Linked DNA regions of Cryptosporangium aurantiacum. The protein of the gene in region 1 binds, or shares a complex with, the protein of each later gene. Links are inferred from orthologs where the notes say so. Each region holds a gene or a part of one and is shown on either strand. Other genes may lie near its edges.

Region 1 (8,433 bases):
CGTGCGCACGTAGAACGTGTACTTGTTGTCGTCCAGCAGTCCGTAGCTCTTCTCCGAGACGACCGGAGCGAGCAGGATGTCGCGCGGGTCGTAAATCACTTCGTCTCCTCGGTGTCGAGCTCGGCGGAGCTGGCCTTGGCGGTAGCGCCACCGGAAGAGATCTGGCCGGCGCTGGCAGCACAGAACTCGTCGTACGCGTCCTTGGTGAACACCACGTCGTCGCTGATCAGCACGTCGTACGTGTTGAGCTGGTCGGGCGCCAGGACGTGGACTTCCTTGATGTTCCGAACCGACAGCCAGCCGGTGCGGTCGCCGCGGGCGACCACGACCAGGACGTGCCGCGAGCTGGACAGGTTCGCCAGCGCCTTGACCGCGTCCTTGGTGGACGGCGCGTCGCCGGAGACCAGCGACTCGAGCACGTGCACGCGACCGCCGCGGGCCCGGTCGGAGAGCGCGCCCCGGAGGGCAGCAGCCTTCATCTTCTTGGGCGTCCGCTGCGAGTAGTCGCGCGGCTGCGGGCCGTGGACGACGCCACCGCCGGTGAACTGCGGCGCGCGGGTCGAACCCTGACGCGCGCGGCCGGTGCCCTTCTGCTTGTAGGGCTTGGCCCCACCGCCGGACACCTCCCCGCGGGTCTTCGTCTTGTGCGTGCCCTGCCGGGCCGCTGCCTGCTGGGCCACCACGACCTGGTGGATCAGCGGAACGTTCGTCGTCACGTCGAAGATCTCGGCGGGCAGGTCGGCAGTGCCGGTCTTCGTGCCGCCGGCGTCGACGATGTCAATCGTGGTCACTTCGCCACACCGCCCTTACCAAGCTGGGTCTTGGCGGCGGTGCGGATGAGCACCAGGCCGCCCTTGGGCCCGGGCACAGCGCCCTTGACCAGGATCAGGCCCTTCTCAGCGTCGACGCGGTGGACGCTGAGGTTCATCGTGGTGGTACGGACGCCGCCCATGCGGCCGGCCATGCGCAGGCCCTTGAAGACACGACCCGGGGTCGCGCAGCCGCCGATCGAACCCGGCGCGCGGTGCTTGCGCTGGGTACCGTGGCCGGCGCCGAGGCCCTTGAAGCCGTGCCGCTTCATGACACCCGCGTAGCCCTTGCCCTTGCTGGTGCCGACGACGTCGACCTTGATGCCCGCCTCGAAGATCTCCGCGGAGACCTCCTGGCCGACCTCGTACTCGGCCGCGTCAGTGGTGCGCACCTCGACGAGGTGCCGCCGCGGGGTGACGCCGGCGCCCTTGAAGTGGCCGCTCTCCGGCTTGTTCACCTTCCGCGGGTCGATGCCGCCGAAGGCCAGCTGGACCGCGGAGTAGCCGTCACGTTCGGGGGTACGAACCTGGGTCACGACATTCGGCCCGGCCTGCACGACGGTCACCGGAACGATCCGGTTGTTCTCGTCGAAGACCTGGGTCATGCCGAGCTTCTCGCCCAGGATCCCCTTGATCTGCCTGTCCATCTCTTCTTTCCGACTCTCTTTGGTCCGGATCCTCTCCCGGCCTGGATAACCGGCCGGGCGTGTCCTTCAGCGGTATACGTAATGCGTTGTCGAGTCCTGAGTCCGAACTCGAGCGCGACTACGTCCTAGAGCTTGATCTCGATGTCGACGCCGGCCGGAAGGTCGAGCCGCATGAGCGAGTCGACGGTCTTGGGCGTCGGGTCGAGGATGTCGATCAGCCGCTTGTGGGTCCGCATCTCGAAGTGCTCGCGGGAGTCCTTGTACTTGTGCGGCGAGCGGATCACGCAGTAGATGTTCTTCTCGGTCGGCAGCGGCACGGGGCCCGCAACCGACGCACCGGTGCGGATCACGGTGTCGACGATCTTCCGCGCCGAGCTGTCGATGACCTCGTGGTCATAGGCCTTGAGCCGGATGCGGATCTTCTGTCCCGCCATGGAACCTTCAGTCCTGTCTGTTACGCCGGGGGTCGGGTGGCTGCCGGATAGTCGCCGCGCGGCGCGGCGGTCGGATCAATGCGACCCGACCGCCGCGTCGCGTCGGGGCCGCACGCGGCCCCAGCGGACAACTAGTTGTTGATCTTGGTGATGCGGCCGGCGCCGACGGTCCGACCACCCTCGCGGATCGAGAACCGCAGGTTGTTCTCCATCGCCACCGGCTGGATGAGCTTCACCGACATCTCGGTGTTGTCACCCGGCATGACCATCTCGGTGCCCTCGGGGAGGGTGACGACACCGGTCACGTCGGTGGTGCGGAAGTAGAACTGCGGACGGTAGTTGTTGAAGAACGGCGTGTGGCGGCCACCCTCGTCCTTGCTGAGGATGTAGACCTGCGCCTCGAACTCGGTGTGCGGGGTCGTGGTGCCCGGCTTGATGACAACCTGGCCGCGCTCCACGTCCTCGCGCTTGATGCCGCGGAGGAGCAGACCGACGTTCTCGCCGGCACGCGCCTCGTCGAGCAGCTTGCGGAACATCTCGACGCCGGTGACCGTGGTGGTCTGCTTGGTCTCCTTGATGCCGACGATGTCGACGGTCTCGTTGACCTTCAGCACACCCCGCTCGACACGGCCGGTGACGACCGTACCGCGACCGGTGATCGTGAAGACGTCCTCGATCGGCATGAGGAACGGCTTGTCGAGGTCCCGCTCGGGCTCCGGGATGGTCTCGTCGACCGCGTTCATCAGCTCGATGATCTTCTCGCCCCACTCGGCGTCGCCCTCGAGCGCCTTCAGCGCCGAGACACGCACGATCGGAGCGTCGTCACCCGGGAACTCGTACTGGTTGAGCAGCTCCCGAACCTCGAGCTCGACGAGCTCCAGGATCTCCTCGTCGTCCACGACGTCGGCCTTGTTCAGGGCGACGACGATGTACGGAACGCCGACCTGGCGGGCCAGGAGCACGTGCTCCTTGGTCTGCGGCATCGGGCCGTCCGTCGCGGACACGACCAGGATCGCGCCGTCCATCTGGGCGGCACCCGTGATCATGTTCTTGATGTAGTCAGCGTGACCCGGGCAGTCGACGTGCGCGTAGTGCCGCGCCTCGGTCTGGTACTCGACGTGCGCGATCGAAATCGTGATACCGCGCTGCCGCTCCTCCGGCGCCTTGTCGATCTGGTCGAACGGCGTGAAGGGGTTGATGTCCGGGTACTTGTCGTGCAGGACCTTGGTGATCGCCGCGGTCAGCGTCGTCTTACCGTGGTCGATGTGACCGATGGTCCCGATGTTGACGTGCGGCTTGGTCCGCTCGAACTTCGCCTTCGCCACTGGTCTTTCCTCCTGTGGACTAAAACCTGGAACGCCGTGCGTCCGGATCTATTGCGGGTCGGGTATCGCCTTCGGCTCGGGGCTTATTCGCCCGTTGCCTTGGCGATGATCTCCTTCGCGACGTTCTGGGGAACCTCCGCGTAGGAGTCGAACTGCATCGAGTAGCTCGCCCGGCCCTGGGTCTTCGACCGGAGGTCTCCGACGTAGCCGAACATCTCGGAGAGCGGAACCAGAGCACGGACGACGCGGGCACCGCCGCGCTCCTCCATCGCCTGGATCTGACCGCGCCGCGAGTTGAGGTCGCCGATCACGTCGCCCATGTTCTCCTCGGGCGTGGTGACCTCGACCGCCATCATCGGCTCGAGCAGCGCGGGGTCGGCCTTGCGGGCCGCTTCCTTAAGCGCCATCGAACCGGCGATCTTGAAGGCCATCTCCGAAGAGTCGACCTCGTGGTACTGGCCGTCGACCAGCGTGAACTTGATGCCGACGAGCGGGTAACCGGCCAGAACGCCGTACTGCATCGCGTCCTGGGCGCCGGCGTCGACCGACGGGATGTACTCCCGCGGCACGCGGCCACCGGTGACCTTGTTCTCGAACTCGTAGCTCGGCGCGTCCCCGTCCTGCGGGATCGGCTCGATGTTGATCTTCACCTTCGCGAACTGACCGGAACCACCGGTCTGCTTCTTGTGGGTGAAGTCGTAGCCCTCGACCGAGCGACGAATCGTCTCGCGGTAAGCCACCTGCGGCTTGCCGACGTTCGCCTCGACGTTGAACTCGCGCCGCATGCGGTCGACCAGCACCTCGAGGTGCAGCTCGCCCATGCCGCCGATGACCGTCTGACCGGTCTCTTCGTCGTTGTGGACCTTGAACGTCGGGTCTTCCTGCGCGAGCTTCTGGATCGCGGTGCCCAGCTTTTCCTGGTCAGCCTTGGTCTTCGGCTCGATCGCGACCTCGATGACCGGCGCGGGGAACGTCATCGACTCGAGGATGATCGGGTTCGACGGGTCGCTCAGCGTGTCACCGGTGGTGGTCTGCTTCAGGCCCTGCACCGCGACGATGTCGCCGGCGCCGACGCTCGGCAGCTCCTCACGCTTGATCGCGTGCATCTGGTAGATCTTCCCGACCCGCTCCTTGCGGTCCTTGGTCGAGTTGATCACCTGGGTGCCCGAGTCCAACCGACCGGAGTAGATCCGGAGGTAGGTCAGCGTGCCGAGGTGCTTGTCGGACTGGATCTTGAACGCCAGAGCGCTGAACGGCTCCTTCTCGTCCGAGTGACGCGCGGCCGGGGTCTCCCCGTCCATCAGCGTGCCGTCGATCGAGGGGAGGTCGAGCGGGCTCGGCAGGAAGTCGACGACCGCGTCGAGCATGGGCTGGACGCCCTTGTTCTTGAACGCGGAGCCGCAGACGACCGGGTTGACCTTGTCGGCCAGCGTGGCCCGACGGATCGCGGCCTTCAGCGTCTCGACCGAGATCTCCTCACCCTCGAGGTAGGCCTCGGCGATCGAGTCGTCGACGTCGGACATCGTCTCGAGGAGCTTCTCGCGCCACTCGTTGGCCTGGTCGACCAGATCCGCAGGGATCTCCTCGACCGCGTAGTCCTCACCCTTCTGGGTCTCGCCGCGCCAGGTCAGCGCACGCATGCCCACCAGGTCGACGACGCCGATGTGGTCGCCTTCGAGCCCGATCGGGATCTGGAGAACGGCCGGGGTGGAGTTCAGCCGGTCGATCATCATCTGCACGCAGCGGAAGAAGTCCGCGCCCGTGCGGTCGAGCTTGTTGACGAAGCACATCCGCGGAACGTGGTACTTGTCCGCCTGACGCCAGACGTTCTCGGTCTGGGGCTCGACGCCGGCCACACCGTCGTAGACCGCGACGGCACCGTCGAGCACCCGCAGCGACCGCTCCACCTCGACGGTGAAGTCGACGTGACCCGGAGTGTCGATGATGTTGATCCGGTGGTCGTGCCAGTAGCAGGTCGTCGCGGCCGACGTGATCGTGATGCCGCGCTCCTGCTCCTGCTCCATCCAGTCCATGGTGGCTGCGCCATCGTGGACTTCACCGATCTTGTAGTTGATACCGGTGTAGAACAGGATCCGCTCGGTCGTCGTCGTCTTGCCCGCGTCGATGTGGGCCATGATCCCGATGTTGCGGACCTTGGCCAGGGCGGCGTTGTTGCCAGCCATCTGCCTTGCCTTTCAGCTTCGAGTGCGGGACGCGGATTACCAGCGGTAGTGCGCGAAGGCCTTGTTGGACTCGGCCATCTTGTGCGTGTCTTCGCGACGCTTGACGCTCGCGCCGAGACCGTTGCTCGCGTCCAGAAGTTCGTTCATCAGGCGCTCGGTCATGGTCTTCTCACGACGAGCGCGGCTGTACTGGATCAGCCAGCGCAGCGCGAGGGTGGTGCTGCGGCCGGGCCGAACCTCGACCGGGACCTGGTAGGTGGCGCCACCGACACGGCGGCTGCGCACCTCGAGGGCCGGCTTCACGTTGTCGAGCGCGCGCTTCAGCGTGACGACCGGGTCGTTGCCGGTCTTCTCGCGGGCACCCTCGAGAGCCCCGTAGACGATGCGCTCCGCCACGGACCGCTTGCCGCTCAGCAGGACCTTGTTGATCAGCTGGGTGACGAGCGGCGAGTTGTACACGGGGTCGATGACCACCGCGTGCTTCGGAGCGGGACCCTTGCGGGGCATATCAGCTCTTCTCCTTCTTCGCGCCGTACCGGCTGCGGGCCTGCTTGCGGTTGCGGACACCCTGCGTGTCCAGCGAGCCGCGGATGATCTTGTAGCGAACGCCGGGCAGGTCCTTCACACGACCGCCGCGGACCAGGACGATCGAGTGCTCCTGGAGGTTGTGACCAACGCCCGGGATGTATGCGGTGACCTCGACGCCACTGCTCAACTTGACACGCGCCACCTTCCGCAGAGCCGAGTTCGGCTTCTTGGGCGTGGTGGTGTAGACGCGCGTGCACACGCCACGGCGCTGCGGGCTGCCCTTGAGCGCAGGAGTCTTGGTCTTCTCGACCTTGTCCTGCCGGCCCTTGCGGACCAACTGCTGGATCGTGGGCACCGGGTCTCCGCTTTCTTCTCGACTAATTGTCCTCGTGTTGAGCCAGATGTCCGGCTCCTCCGACCCCCGCGGTCGGGCGTGTCGCGCCCGCCGCAGGCCGAGAGTCTGTAAACAGACCCCAGGGGAGGCCGTACGCCCGGCAGAGGGCGCACGTGCATGCCCAGGCGCACCTAGGCACGAAAACCAAGACTACCTACGGCCCGACCACAGGTCAAAACGACTACCGCGACCCTCTTGCCGGGCGCGGTAGTGCGTGTTACCGCCGGTTGCTTCCCTGTTCACCTAGGTGAACCGACCACCCGGCGTTCCTGACCAGGTTCAGACCCACGACTTGCGCCGCGGGTAGGCACCGCTCGCAACCGTACCTCGCTTATCACCAACCTGCCAGCATGGCGAGGCCCGGCCCCCATCGGGGACCGGGCCGTCGTCAGGAAATGTTTCAGGCGTTCAGTGCAGCGAGCCCCACGATCCCGAGGATCATCAGGAGCAGGCCCAGACCAGCGCCGATGCCGCCGGCGATCAGACCCGCCGTCGCCTGCTGCTTGCCGCCGAGCGCCCCGCCGGAGGCGTCGATCTTCTTCTTGCTCATCACGCCGAGCGCGACACCCGCACCACCGGCGATGATCGCGATGAAGCCGAGCGGCCAGAGGCAGCAGGTCAGCAGCGCGGTGACCGCGGACACGATGCCCGCGATCATCGAGAACAGCGCGAACTGCTCGTTCGGCGGCTTCGGGGTGCCGTAACCGCCACCCGGGTACCCGGCCTGCGGGTAACCCGGCGCACCGTAGCCGGAGGTCGGCGCGGCACCGGCGCCGTAACCCGAGGTCGGCGGGGCACCGTACCCGGACGTGGGCGCCGCCGGGTTGTTCGGGTCATAGCCACCGTAGGGCGGCTGACCGCCGTACCCGGACGTCGGCGCGGCACCGTACCCGGAGGTCGGGGCCGCACCGTAACCCGAGGTCGGCGACGCCGGACCCGCGCCGTACCCGGACGTCGGCGACGCCGGGCCGGGCCCGTAGCCGGACGTCGGGGCCGCCGGGTTGTTCGGGTCGTAACCCGGCGTCTGGTCGGCACCCCCGCCCCACGGCGAGCCGTAGCCGGACGTCGGCGACGCCGGCGGCTGCTGCCCGTAGGGCTGCTGCTGCGAGTCGTAGGGCTGCTGCTGGTCGTAACCACCGCTGCCGTACTGCGAGCCGCCCGAGCCGTACTGCGACCCACCGGACCCGTACTGGGTGCCGCCAGAGCCGTACTGCGAGCCGCCGTACTGGCCGCCGCCGTACTGCTGCTGGTTCGGGTCGCCGTACTGGGACGGCGGCGGCGACGAGGCCGGCTGATCGTAGGGGCTGTCGGGCGCCTGACCGTAGTCGGGCACGCTGAAGTTGGGGGTCTGGGGCGCCGGCGGCGCGGAGGGGTTGTTGTAGTCGGGGAAGCTGAATCCGCTCGGCGGCTCCTCACCAGGGCGACCCTGACGTTCGCGCGGGTCGTAGGGCTGGGCCGGCTCAGAGCCAGGTCGGTCGGTCATCTCTCTCCTCGTCAGACGCGGCGCTGTAGTGCAGCCGCGCTCCCTGCCACGGTTCCGCCAGCTGCGGCGGCCGTCAGTTGACGTTCTCGTCGTACTGCGGCCCGTTCCCCACGGACCCGATCAGCAGCCCGATCACGACCGCCACGATCACGATCGCGCTCACCGCCACCGCGATCCAACTCATGATCTCCCCCGCCCGCAGTGCCCGGCCGCCGGTGAGGAAACCCGCCGACGCGGTGAGCTCGGCTCGTGCCGGACGCACCAGGGCGAGCCCGGCCAGGCCGGGCGCGAGCCCTCCCCCGCAGAACATGAGCAGAAGGCCGACGACGCCCAGCGCGAGTACCGCCCACGCCTTGGTCGACGGCGTCTCGTCCGGATCGGCCGGGTGCCGTTCGATTCCCTCCTGCGGCCCGGGCAGCGGCCCGGCAGCGGGCCACCCGCCGACAGCCGCGCCAGGCGCAGCCACGGCCGGACCCGGCGCCGGTCTCGGCGTCTCGAGGACCTCTGGCGTGGGCGACGCCAAGCCGACCTCGGGCGGCGTCTGCCCTGGTACCGGCCGTGCCCACGGCGAGGGTGACCCCTTCACCGGAGGTGGGGCCTCGGTCATCGTCACCTCCCGCCGACCACGAA
Region 2 (8,409 bases), on another replicon or contig:
CCACCCACGATGAACAGCACGTTCGTGGTGTCGATCTGGATGAACTCCTGGTGGGGGTGCTTGCGGCCGCCCTGCGGCGGGACGCTTGCGGTGGTGCCCTCCAGGATCTTCAGCAGCGCCTGCTGGACGCCCTCGCCGGAGACATCACGCGTGATCGACGGGTTCTCGCTCTTGCGGGCGATCTTGTCGACCTCGTCGATGTAGATGATGCCGGTCTCGGCGCGCTTGACGTCGTAGTCGGCGGCCTGGATGAGCTTCAGCAGGATGTTCTCGACGTCCTCGCCGACGTACCCGGCCTCGGTCAGCGCCGTCGCGTCCGCGATCGCGAACGGAACGTTGAGCAGCTTGGCCAGGGTCTGGGCGAGGTGCGTCTTGCCGCACCCGGTGGGGCCGATCAGCAGGATGTTCGACTTCGCCAGCTCGACCGGCTCGGGCCCGGAGTTCCGGTGACCGGAGTTCTCGGCCTGGATGCGCTTGTAGTGGTTGTAGACCGCTACCGCCAGCGCCTTCTTGGCCGAGTCCTGGCCGACTACGTACTGGTCGAGGAACTCGCAGATCTCGATCGGCTTGGGGAGCTCGTCCCACTTCAGCTCGGAGGACTCGGAGAGCTCCTCCTCGATGATCTCGTTGCACAGGTCGATGCACTCATCACAGATGTACACACCTGGGCCCGCGATGAGCTTCTTCACCTGCTTCTGCGACTTTCCACAGAAAGAGCACTTCAGCAGGTCTCCGCCGTCACCGATCCGTGCCACGAACGACCATCTCCCTGTCCTCGCCGGACCGCCGGCCGACTGACTCCTCGACGGTACATGCTCCGCGCCCTCGCTGACCCCTGGTCGCGAGGGCGCGTCGCCTTGATGAGCTCTTTTCAACCTCCGGCCGGCTCAGAGGCCGAGCGGTCTCGGCAAGAGTCGGTCGAAAAGAACTCACTTCGTCACTCAACCCGCCGCGACCGGAATCTTCTTGCGGCTCTCGAGCACCTGGTCGATGAGGCCGTACTCCTTGGCCTCCGCCGCCGTCAAAATCTTGTCCCGCTCGATGTCCTTGCGGACCTTCTCGATCGGCTGGCCGGAGTGCGAGGAAAGCATTTCTTCCAGCTGCGTACGCATGCGCAAGATCTCACGCGCTTGGATCTCGATGTCCGAGCCCTGGCCGCCGCCCTCGCTGTAGGGCTGGTGGATCAGCACCCGGGCGTTCGGCAGCGCGAGGCGCTTGCCCGGCGTCCCGGCGGCGAGCAGGACGGCAGCGGCGGAGGCCGCCTGACCCATGCACACCGTCTGGATGTCGCAGCGCACGAACCGCATCGTGTCGTAGATCGCGGTCAGCGCCGTGAACGAGCCACCCGGCGAGTTGATGTAGATCCAGATGTCCCGGTCGGGGTCCATCGACTCGAGGCAGAGCAGCTGCGCCATGACGTCGTTCGCGCTGGCGTCGTCGATCTGCACACCGAGGAAGATGATCCGCTCCTCGAACAGCTTGTTGTACGGGTTCATCTCCTTGATCCCGTACGACGTGCGCTCGACGAACGACGGCAGGACGTAGCGGCCCTGCGGGGCGGTATCGCGGTCGTACAACCCGGAACCCGGGAAGTTGGAACTACTCATCGTCAGATTCCTCCGGACGTGAAAGGCGCGTGGAACGGGCGGTCGGTGTGGACCCGCTCAGCGGGAGCCGGTGGTCGCCGCCACGTCGGAAGTCGTCGGGAGCACCGCGTCGATGAGGCCGTATTCCTTGGCCTCGTCGGCGGTGAACCACCGGTCACGGTCGGAGTCCGCCTCGATCTGCTCGACGGTCTGACCGGTGTGGAACGCGATCCGCTCCTGCATCAGCTTCTTCGTGTACAGCATCTGCTCGGCCTGGATCGCGATGTCGCTGGCCGAACCACCGATGCCGCCGGACGGCTGGTGCATCATCACCCGGGTGTGCGGGAGCGCGTACCGCTTGCCGCGGGAGCCGGCGCACAGGATGAACTGGCCCATCGACGCGGCCAGGCCCAGCCCGTACGTCGCCACGTCGTTCGGGATGAACTGCATGGTGTCGTAGATCGCCATGCCGGACGAGACGCTGCCGCCCGGCGAGTTCACGTAGAGCGCGATGTCGCGCGTGGGGTCTTCCGCCGAGAGAAGCAGCAGCTGGGCGCAGATGCGGTTGGCCATCTCGTCGTCGAACTGCTGGCCGAGGAAGATGATGCGCTCCTTGAGGAGCCGGTTGAATACCGAGTCATCGAACCCCATCCCGCTGCCGCTCGGCGCGCGGCCGACGGGTCCTGCCGGTGTGTGCAACTGGGTCACGATGCCTGCCTTCGACTTTTCGAGCACTGAGTCTTTCGATCCAGTGGGGCTTTCGAGCTACTGGCCGACTGGGTTACTACGGACGCGTCCGAGGCCGTACGCCCGACACTAACGCGGCCCCGGGGCCCCTGACGGGGCCTCGGGGGGCTGTTCGCTCTGAGCGCACGACCGGCCGACCGCTAGGTTCAGGCCTGCGCCGCAGCGGCGTCCGCGTCTTCGGTCGCCACGGCCGCCTGCGGCGGGTTGATCTCGTCCTGCAGGGCCTTCAGGTCGACCGGGTTGCCTGCCGCGTCGGAGATCTTCGCGGCGTCGGTGACCAGACCGAGAGCCTTCCCACGACGAAGGTCGGCGACGACGATCGGCAGCTCGCCGTTCTGCACGAGCTGGTCGGCGAACTGCTGCGGGTTGACCCCGGACTGCTGTGCCCGGCGAACCACCTCGCTGGTCAGCTCGCCGTCGTCGATGCCGACCTCCTCGGCGTCGGCGACCGCGTCCAGGACGAGCTGGGAGCGGACGGCCTGCGCGCAGTCCTTCTCCAGCTGCTCGTCGAACTCCTCCTGGGTCTGGCCCTCGTTCTCCAGGTACTGCTCGAGCGTCACGCCGGCGTTCTCCAGCGCGTGGCCGAGCTGGTGGCGGCGGTACTCGATCTCGTCGGCGAGCACCTTCTCCGGCATCGGGACCTCGACGGCCTCGAGCAGCGCCTCGAGCGTCTTGTCACGGGCAGCGACGGCCTGCTCCAGCTTCTTCACCCGGCCGAGGCGGGTGCGGACGTCGTCGCGGAGCTCCTCGAGGGTGTCGAACTCCGAGGCGGTCTGGGCGAACTCGTCGTCCAGCTCCGGGAGCTCCTTCTCCTTGACCGTGCGGATCGTGACCTTGACGTCCGCGTCCTTGCCGGCGTGCTCGCCGCCGGCCAGGGTGGTGGTGAACGCGACCTCGTCGCCGGCCTTGTGACCCTCGATCGCGGCGTCGGTGCCCTCGAGCAGCTGGCCGCTGCCGACCTCGTACGAGACGTTCTCGGCGCTGCCGCCCTCGATGTCCTCGCCGTCGATCGTCGCGTGCAGGTCGAGCTGCACGAAGTCGCCGGTGCGGACCTCGCGCTCGACACCCTTGAGCGTCGAGAAGCGCTGGCGGAGGCTGTCGACCTGGTTGTCGACGTCCTCGTCGTTGACCGCGGCCTCGTCGACCGTGACCTCGAGCGTCGAGAACTCGGGCAGCGTCAGCTCGGGCCGGACGTCGACCTCGGCGGTGAACGCGACCTTCTCACCGTCGGCGAGCTCGGTGACCTCGACCTCGGGGCGGCCGATCACCTTGACGTCGTGCTCGCGCACCGCGGAGGAGTAGTGCGTCGGAATCGCGTTGTTGAGAGTCTCCTCGAGCACAGCCGCCCGGCCGATGCGCTGGTCGATCAGGCGCGGCGGAACCTTGCCCTTCCGGAAGCCCGGAATCGAGATCTGGTTCGCGATCGAACGGTAAGCCTCGTCGAGGTTGGGCTTCAGCTCCTCGAAGGGCACCTCGACGGCGAGCCGCACCCTCGTCGGGCTCAGGGTCTCGACGGTGCTCTTCACGTGTGTGCTCCTCAACGCTGCAGGTGTAGTTAAGTGTTCAATCTCTGTGGGTTCGCCGAGGCGGAACCGCCCGGGATCGTGGCAGCAGAAGATCGCCGACGATCGACACGGGGCACCACCAGGTAGACGCGCACGCGGGCATACCGCAGGATTGACTCTACGCAGTCTATGCGACCGCGTAATGACGGCCGCACCCCAGACTCCTACCCCGGTTCACGCGCCCGCCAACCCCCGATGAGGCTCAGCCCGACGCGAGGCGGGCCGCGTGGCGGTCGGGCCGGATCGCGGTCGCGGCCAGCGCCGCGCCGACGAGCAGCAGCACGGCTGCCAGGTCGAGTGCGGCGGTGAAGCCGACGCTCTCGCTGGACGCGAGGTCGACGATCAGCCCGCTGACGAACGGCGACGCCACGCTGCCGGTGGTCACGAACGCGTGCGCGGTGGCGAGGACGGCGGCGCGCTGCGCGGGCGGTGAGATCTCGGCCATCGCCGCGTTCGCCAGCGGGGTGAGCGCGGGCCCGGCCGAGAACCCGATCGCCATCGCGGCCAGCAGCGGCCAACCCGCACCGACCCGGCTCATCGCGAACAGCGCGATCCCGCCGGCGACCAGCGCGACCGCGGGCACCACCCCGTACGCGACGTGACGGCTCGCGCCGCGGCGCAGCAGCCGGTCGGTGACCAGGCCGGCGGTGAGGATCGAGACGATCGAGCCGATGCTCGGCAGGCCGACCAGCAGGCTCACCGTCTGCGGCGAGTAACCGGCCTGCTCCTCGAGGTAGGTCGGCAGCCAGGTGAGCGCGAGGCCGAGCATCCAGGAGACCGTGAAGCCGGCCAGGACCGCGCCCCACCAGGTGCCCTGGGCGAAGACGCGGCGGTAGGGGAGGCGCTCCGGCAGCGTGGCCGCGGGTTCACCCTGGGTTCGGCCCGGGGTTTCGCCCGCTGGTGGTGCCGTTTCGGGCGGGAGCGCGCCCGAAGCGGGGTCGGGTGCGTCGCCGGCGGCCTTTCCGGGTGTGCGGCGTGAGCCGGTCGGAAGAGCGTTGCCTGCGGTGGTGCCGGGAGCGGCGTAAAAATGTGGTCCGGCGCCACCGAGGGCGAGCCACGCGACCGCCCAGACCAGCCCGAGCGCGCCGAGGATCCCGAAGGGAGCCCGCCACCCCCAGGCCTGGATCGCGAGCATGAGCAGCGGGGCGCCGACGATGATGCCGGCGCCACCGCCGACCGCGAGCAGCGCCGCGGCGAGCGCGCGGCTGCGGACCGGGACCCAGGTGAACGCGGTGTGCGAGGCGAGCGGGAGCGCGGGGCCCTCGCCCGCGCCGAGCAGGATCCGGGTGCCGACCAGCCCGGCGAAACCGACCACCGGCAGCAGCACCGGGAGCTGGGCGACCGACCAGACCAGCGCCAGCCCCGCCAGGAGCCAGCGCGGTGAGATCCGGTTGCCCAGCAGTCCGACGGCGATCGCGGTGAAGCAGAACAGGAGCGAGAAACTGCTCCCGATCAGCCCGAACTGGGCGTTCGTGAGGCCGAGATCCTCCATCATCGGCGTGCCGACGAGGCCGAGGATCGCCTTGTCGCCGAACGCCAGCATGATGAAGAGGGCCAGGAGGAACACGATCAGCCGCGACCGGGGCGGCCAGGGCTCGCGCCCGACGGGAAGAACGGTCTCGCCGGCTCGCGCGGACGTCACCATGGTGGGGAGCTCCCTTCCCTGGCACTCGATCACGCCACCGTACGGTGTCAAGGATTCGGATATGGGCGTTTTTCTACTGTGGAAGCATTAGTCGCCTAAGTTCGCGGCCGAGGAGGCTTCCGATCGTTCCGCCGACCCCGGTGCACCGCCCGCGCCCGTACGCGCTCCCGCTGGCGTCGAGCCCTCGGCTCGCCGTGGTCACCCCGGACACGGTGACGGCGTTCTGGGCGAGCGTCGAGACGACGCCGCTGGTCGAACCGGACGGCGAGGAGTACCTGGTGACATGGCTCTGGCGCGACGCCGAAGCGGCCGACGTCGTCCTGCACCTGAACAAGATGACCGACTACCACGACCTGCGGCAGAGTCGGTTCCGGCGGCTCGAGGACACCGACCTGTGGCACCTGACCTACCGGTTGCCCGGCACGTACCGCGGCAGCTACCGGATCGGTCCGCTCGCCTCGCGAGTGGCGCCACCCTCGGTGCCGCCGGACAAGACCGCGTGGCGTCGGTTGCGCGAGGACGCGGTCGCCGATCCGCGCAACCCGGTCGGGCTTCCGGACGGCACGTCGGTCGTCGAGCTGCCGGACGCTCCGCCCCAGCCGTGGCTGGCGGGCGTTCCGGTGCTGACGTCGCACCAGGTCGGAGGCCGACGCGTGTGGGTGCGGGCGGACGCCGGGGTTGATCTGCCGGTCGTGGTGCTGCTCGACGGCGACGTCTGGGCCGGCGACGGTGTCATCGGCGGGACGCTGGACGCGCTCGTGGCCGCCGGCCGGATCCCGCCGCACGTCGCGCTGTTCGTGGACTCGGGCTCGACCCGGGTGCACGATCTGGCGTGTTCCCCGGAGTTCCTCGGTTTCCTCACCGGCGAGCTGCTGCCCTGGGCCGCGGAGCGGTGGCCGGTCACCGCCGATCCGGCCCGCACCGTCCTGGCCGGACAGAGCATGGGCGGCCTGACCGCTGCCTACGGCGGGTTGTACGCGGCCGACCGGTTCGGCGCGGTGCTGGCGCAGTCCGGGTCGTGGTGGTTCCCCGGCGGGCGGCCCGAGGACGTTCCGGAGAACTGGCTGACCGGCGAGTACGCCCGCCGTCCGCGGACCGCGACGCGCTACTGGCTGGAGGTCGGCCGCCGCGAGTGGGACCTGATCGAGCAGGCACGCCGCTTCCGCGACGTGCTGCTCGCGAAGGGGTACGACGTGACCCACCGCGAATACGACGGCGGTCACGACCTCGCGTGCTGGCGCGGCGGCCTCGCCGACGGCCTGATCGTCCTGCTGGGGGACGCCTGACCGAGGCTGCTCGGCCTAGGTGACGTCGCGGCGGACACCCGCGCGCAGGCCGATCGCGGCGAACAGCACGGCCCAGCCGACGAGGACGAGCGCGGCGCCCCACTGCGGGAGCCCGTCGCGGACCGCGGCCGGGATCCGCCCCACGGCGGTGCCTGCGGCGAACGGTAACCACCGGCCGAGATCACTGCCGAGGAGCTGGCCGACCACACCTTCGGCGAGCGCTATCCAGGCGAGTGCGGCCGCGACCGCGGCGGCCAGGTTGCGGATCAGCGCACCGAGCCCGACGCCGATCGCGGCGAAGGCAGCGTTCCAGACGACGCCGCCGGCGAGCGTGCGCCAGAGTTCGGCGTTCGACCAGTCGGCACCGGTGCCGTCGGCGGTGCGCCACGCCAGGATCGTCAGCAGCGCGGTGGCCGCGCCGACGAGCCCGAACCCGAGACCGGCGACCACGTGGACGACGAGCTTGGCGACGAACACCCGCGCGCGCCGGGGCACCGCGAGGTAGGTGTCGGTGATCGTCCGGTGCCGATACTCGCCCGCGACCGCCAGAATGCCGAGCACCAGCGTGAACAGTGCGGTGAGCCCGAGGTGGGCGGCGGCGCCGACCTCGATCTCGGCCGCTGACCGGCCGGAGCCGTCCTGGTTGCTGAACCGCCCGGCGGCGCCGACGAGGACGATCGCCTGCGCGGCGGCGAGCAGCAGCCAGGTGCTGCGGACCGTGCGGAGCTTGAGCCATTCGGCGGCCGGCATCAGCGTGCTCCGGTCAGGCGAAGGAACGCGGCTTCCAGGCCGCCGTCACCCTCGGCGAGCTCGGGCAGGGAACCGTCGAAGCGGAGCGCGCCCTCGTGTACGACGACGACGTGATCGACGGTCTGGGCGACCTCCGAGAGCACGTGGCTCGAGATCAGCACCGTGCGTCCGTCGTCGGCCAGCGCCCGGAGCAGCGCCCGCAGCCAGGCCATCCCGGCCGGGTCGAGGCCGTTGGCCGGTTCGTCGAGCACCAGCACCGCCGGGTCGCCGAGTAGGGAGGTGGCCAGGCCGAGCCGCTGGCGCATGCCGAGGGAGTAACCACCGACCCGTCGGCCGGCGGCGTCGGTCAGTCCGACCTCCTCCAGCACGACGTCGATCCGCCCGGCGCCGACACCCGCGAGGCGCGCGGCGATGCGCAGGTGCTCACGGGCCCGCCGTCCGGGGTGGAAGCCGGTCGCCTCGAGCACCGCGCCGACCGTGCGCTGCGGCGCCGCCAGCTGCTCGTACCGCTGACCGTCGAGAAGCGCCTCGCCGGTCGTCGGACGGACCAGTCCGAGCAGCATCCGCAACGTCGTGGTCTTGCCTGCGCCGTTCGGCCCGAGAAACGCGGTGATCTGCCCGGACGGCACGTCGAACGAGAGGTCGCGAACCGCGGCCACCCGGCCGTAGTTCTTCCCCAGCTGTCGTACAACGATCTCGGTCATCAGCCCACGATGGGCGCCGAGGGCGCGCGCGGGCGTCGCCCGGCTGCGGGATTTCCCGGCTACCGCCACCGCGGTAGCCCGGCTACTCCGGTCAGGCGATGACCCGGGCCTCCTGAGCCACCTACG

What was found.
Region 2: the proteins of rpsG (region 1) and tig are in contact, whole or in part, in a crystal structure (PDB 3GTY), measured with the Thermotoga maritima proteins. The link is inferred for Cryptosporangium aurantiacum from one-to-one orthologs. Residues at the interface, in WP_004081843.1 of Thermotoga maritima: Lys34, Lys52, Lys55, Glu59, Arg62, Gln63, Glu66, Asn67, Lys69, Val71, Arg95, Ala109, Lys110, Lys111, Gly112, Arg113, Pro114, Glu117, Glu121, Ile124, Ala125, Tyr127, Asn128, Asn129, Thr130, Gly131, Lys135, Asp139, Arg142, Met143; in WP_004081061.1 of Thermotoga maritima: Glu122, Val124, Val129, Leu130, Tyr133, Glu188, Gly259, Ile262, Tyr263, Glu266, Ser270, Glu273, Gln274, Glu277, Arg308, Gln311, Ile312, Ser315, Tyr316, Glu325, Arg329, Arg336, Leu363, Phe366, Trp367, Arg373, Leu377, Arg381, Leu384, Glu387.

What each region holds. Positions count from the first base shown.
Region 1 is NZ_FRCS01000005.1:522,779-531,211, forward strand. What follows is about bases 4,171-7,148. They hold rpsG (30S ribosomal protein S7), read right to left. Parts: upstream 5,906-7,148; coding sequence 5,435-5,905; downstream 4,171-5,434. Other genes in these bases: fusA (elongation factor G), read right to left, coding at 4,171-5,398; rpsL (30S ribosomal protein S12), read right to left, coding at 5,907-6,281; BUB75_RS20150 (hypothetical protein), read right to left, coding at 6,721-7,148. Outside these bases: rplW (50S ribosomal protein L23), read right to left, coding at 1-99; rplD (50S ribosomal protein L4), read right to left, coding at 96-791; rplC (50S ribosomal protein L3), read right to left, coding at 788-1,456; rpsJ (30S ribosomal protein S10), read right to left, coding at 1,582-1,890; tuf (elongation factor Tu), read right to left, coding at 2,022-3,215; more of fusA, read right to left, coding at 3,299-4,170; more of BUB75_RS20150, read right to left, coding at 7,149-7,803; BUB75_RS47165 (hypothetical protein), read right to left, coding at 7,877-8,410.
Region 2 is NZ_FRCS01000004.1:290,378-298,786, forward strand. What follows is about bases 1,670-4,623. They hold tig (trigger factor), read right to left. Parts: upstream 3,860-4,623; coding sequence 2,480-3,859; downstream 1,670-2,479. Other genes in these bases: BUB75_RS15720 (ATP-dependent Clp protease proteolytic subunit), read right to left, coding at 1,670-2,294; BUB75_RS15730 (MFS transporter), read right to left, coding at 4,101-4,623. In the rest of the region: ATP-dependent Clp protease ATP-binding subunit ClpX, read right to left, coding at 1-755; BUB75_RS15715 (ATP-dependent Clp protease proteolytic subunit), read right to left, coding at 942-1,607; more of BUB75_RS15720, read right to left, coding at 1,665-1,669; more of BUB75_RS15730, read right to left, coding at 4,624-5,543; fes (enterochelin esterase), read left to right, coding at 5,684-6,829; BUB75_RS15740 (ABC transporter permease), read right to left, coding at 6,845-7,579; BUB75_RS15745 (ABC transporter ATP-binding protein), read right to left, coding at 7,579-8,283. UniProt on the Bacillus subtilis protein: Involved in protein export. Acts as a chaperone by maintaining the newly synthesized protein in an open conformation. Functions as a peptidyl-prolyl cis-trans isomerase.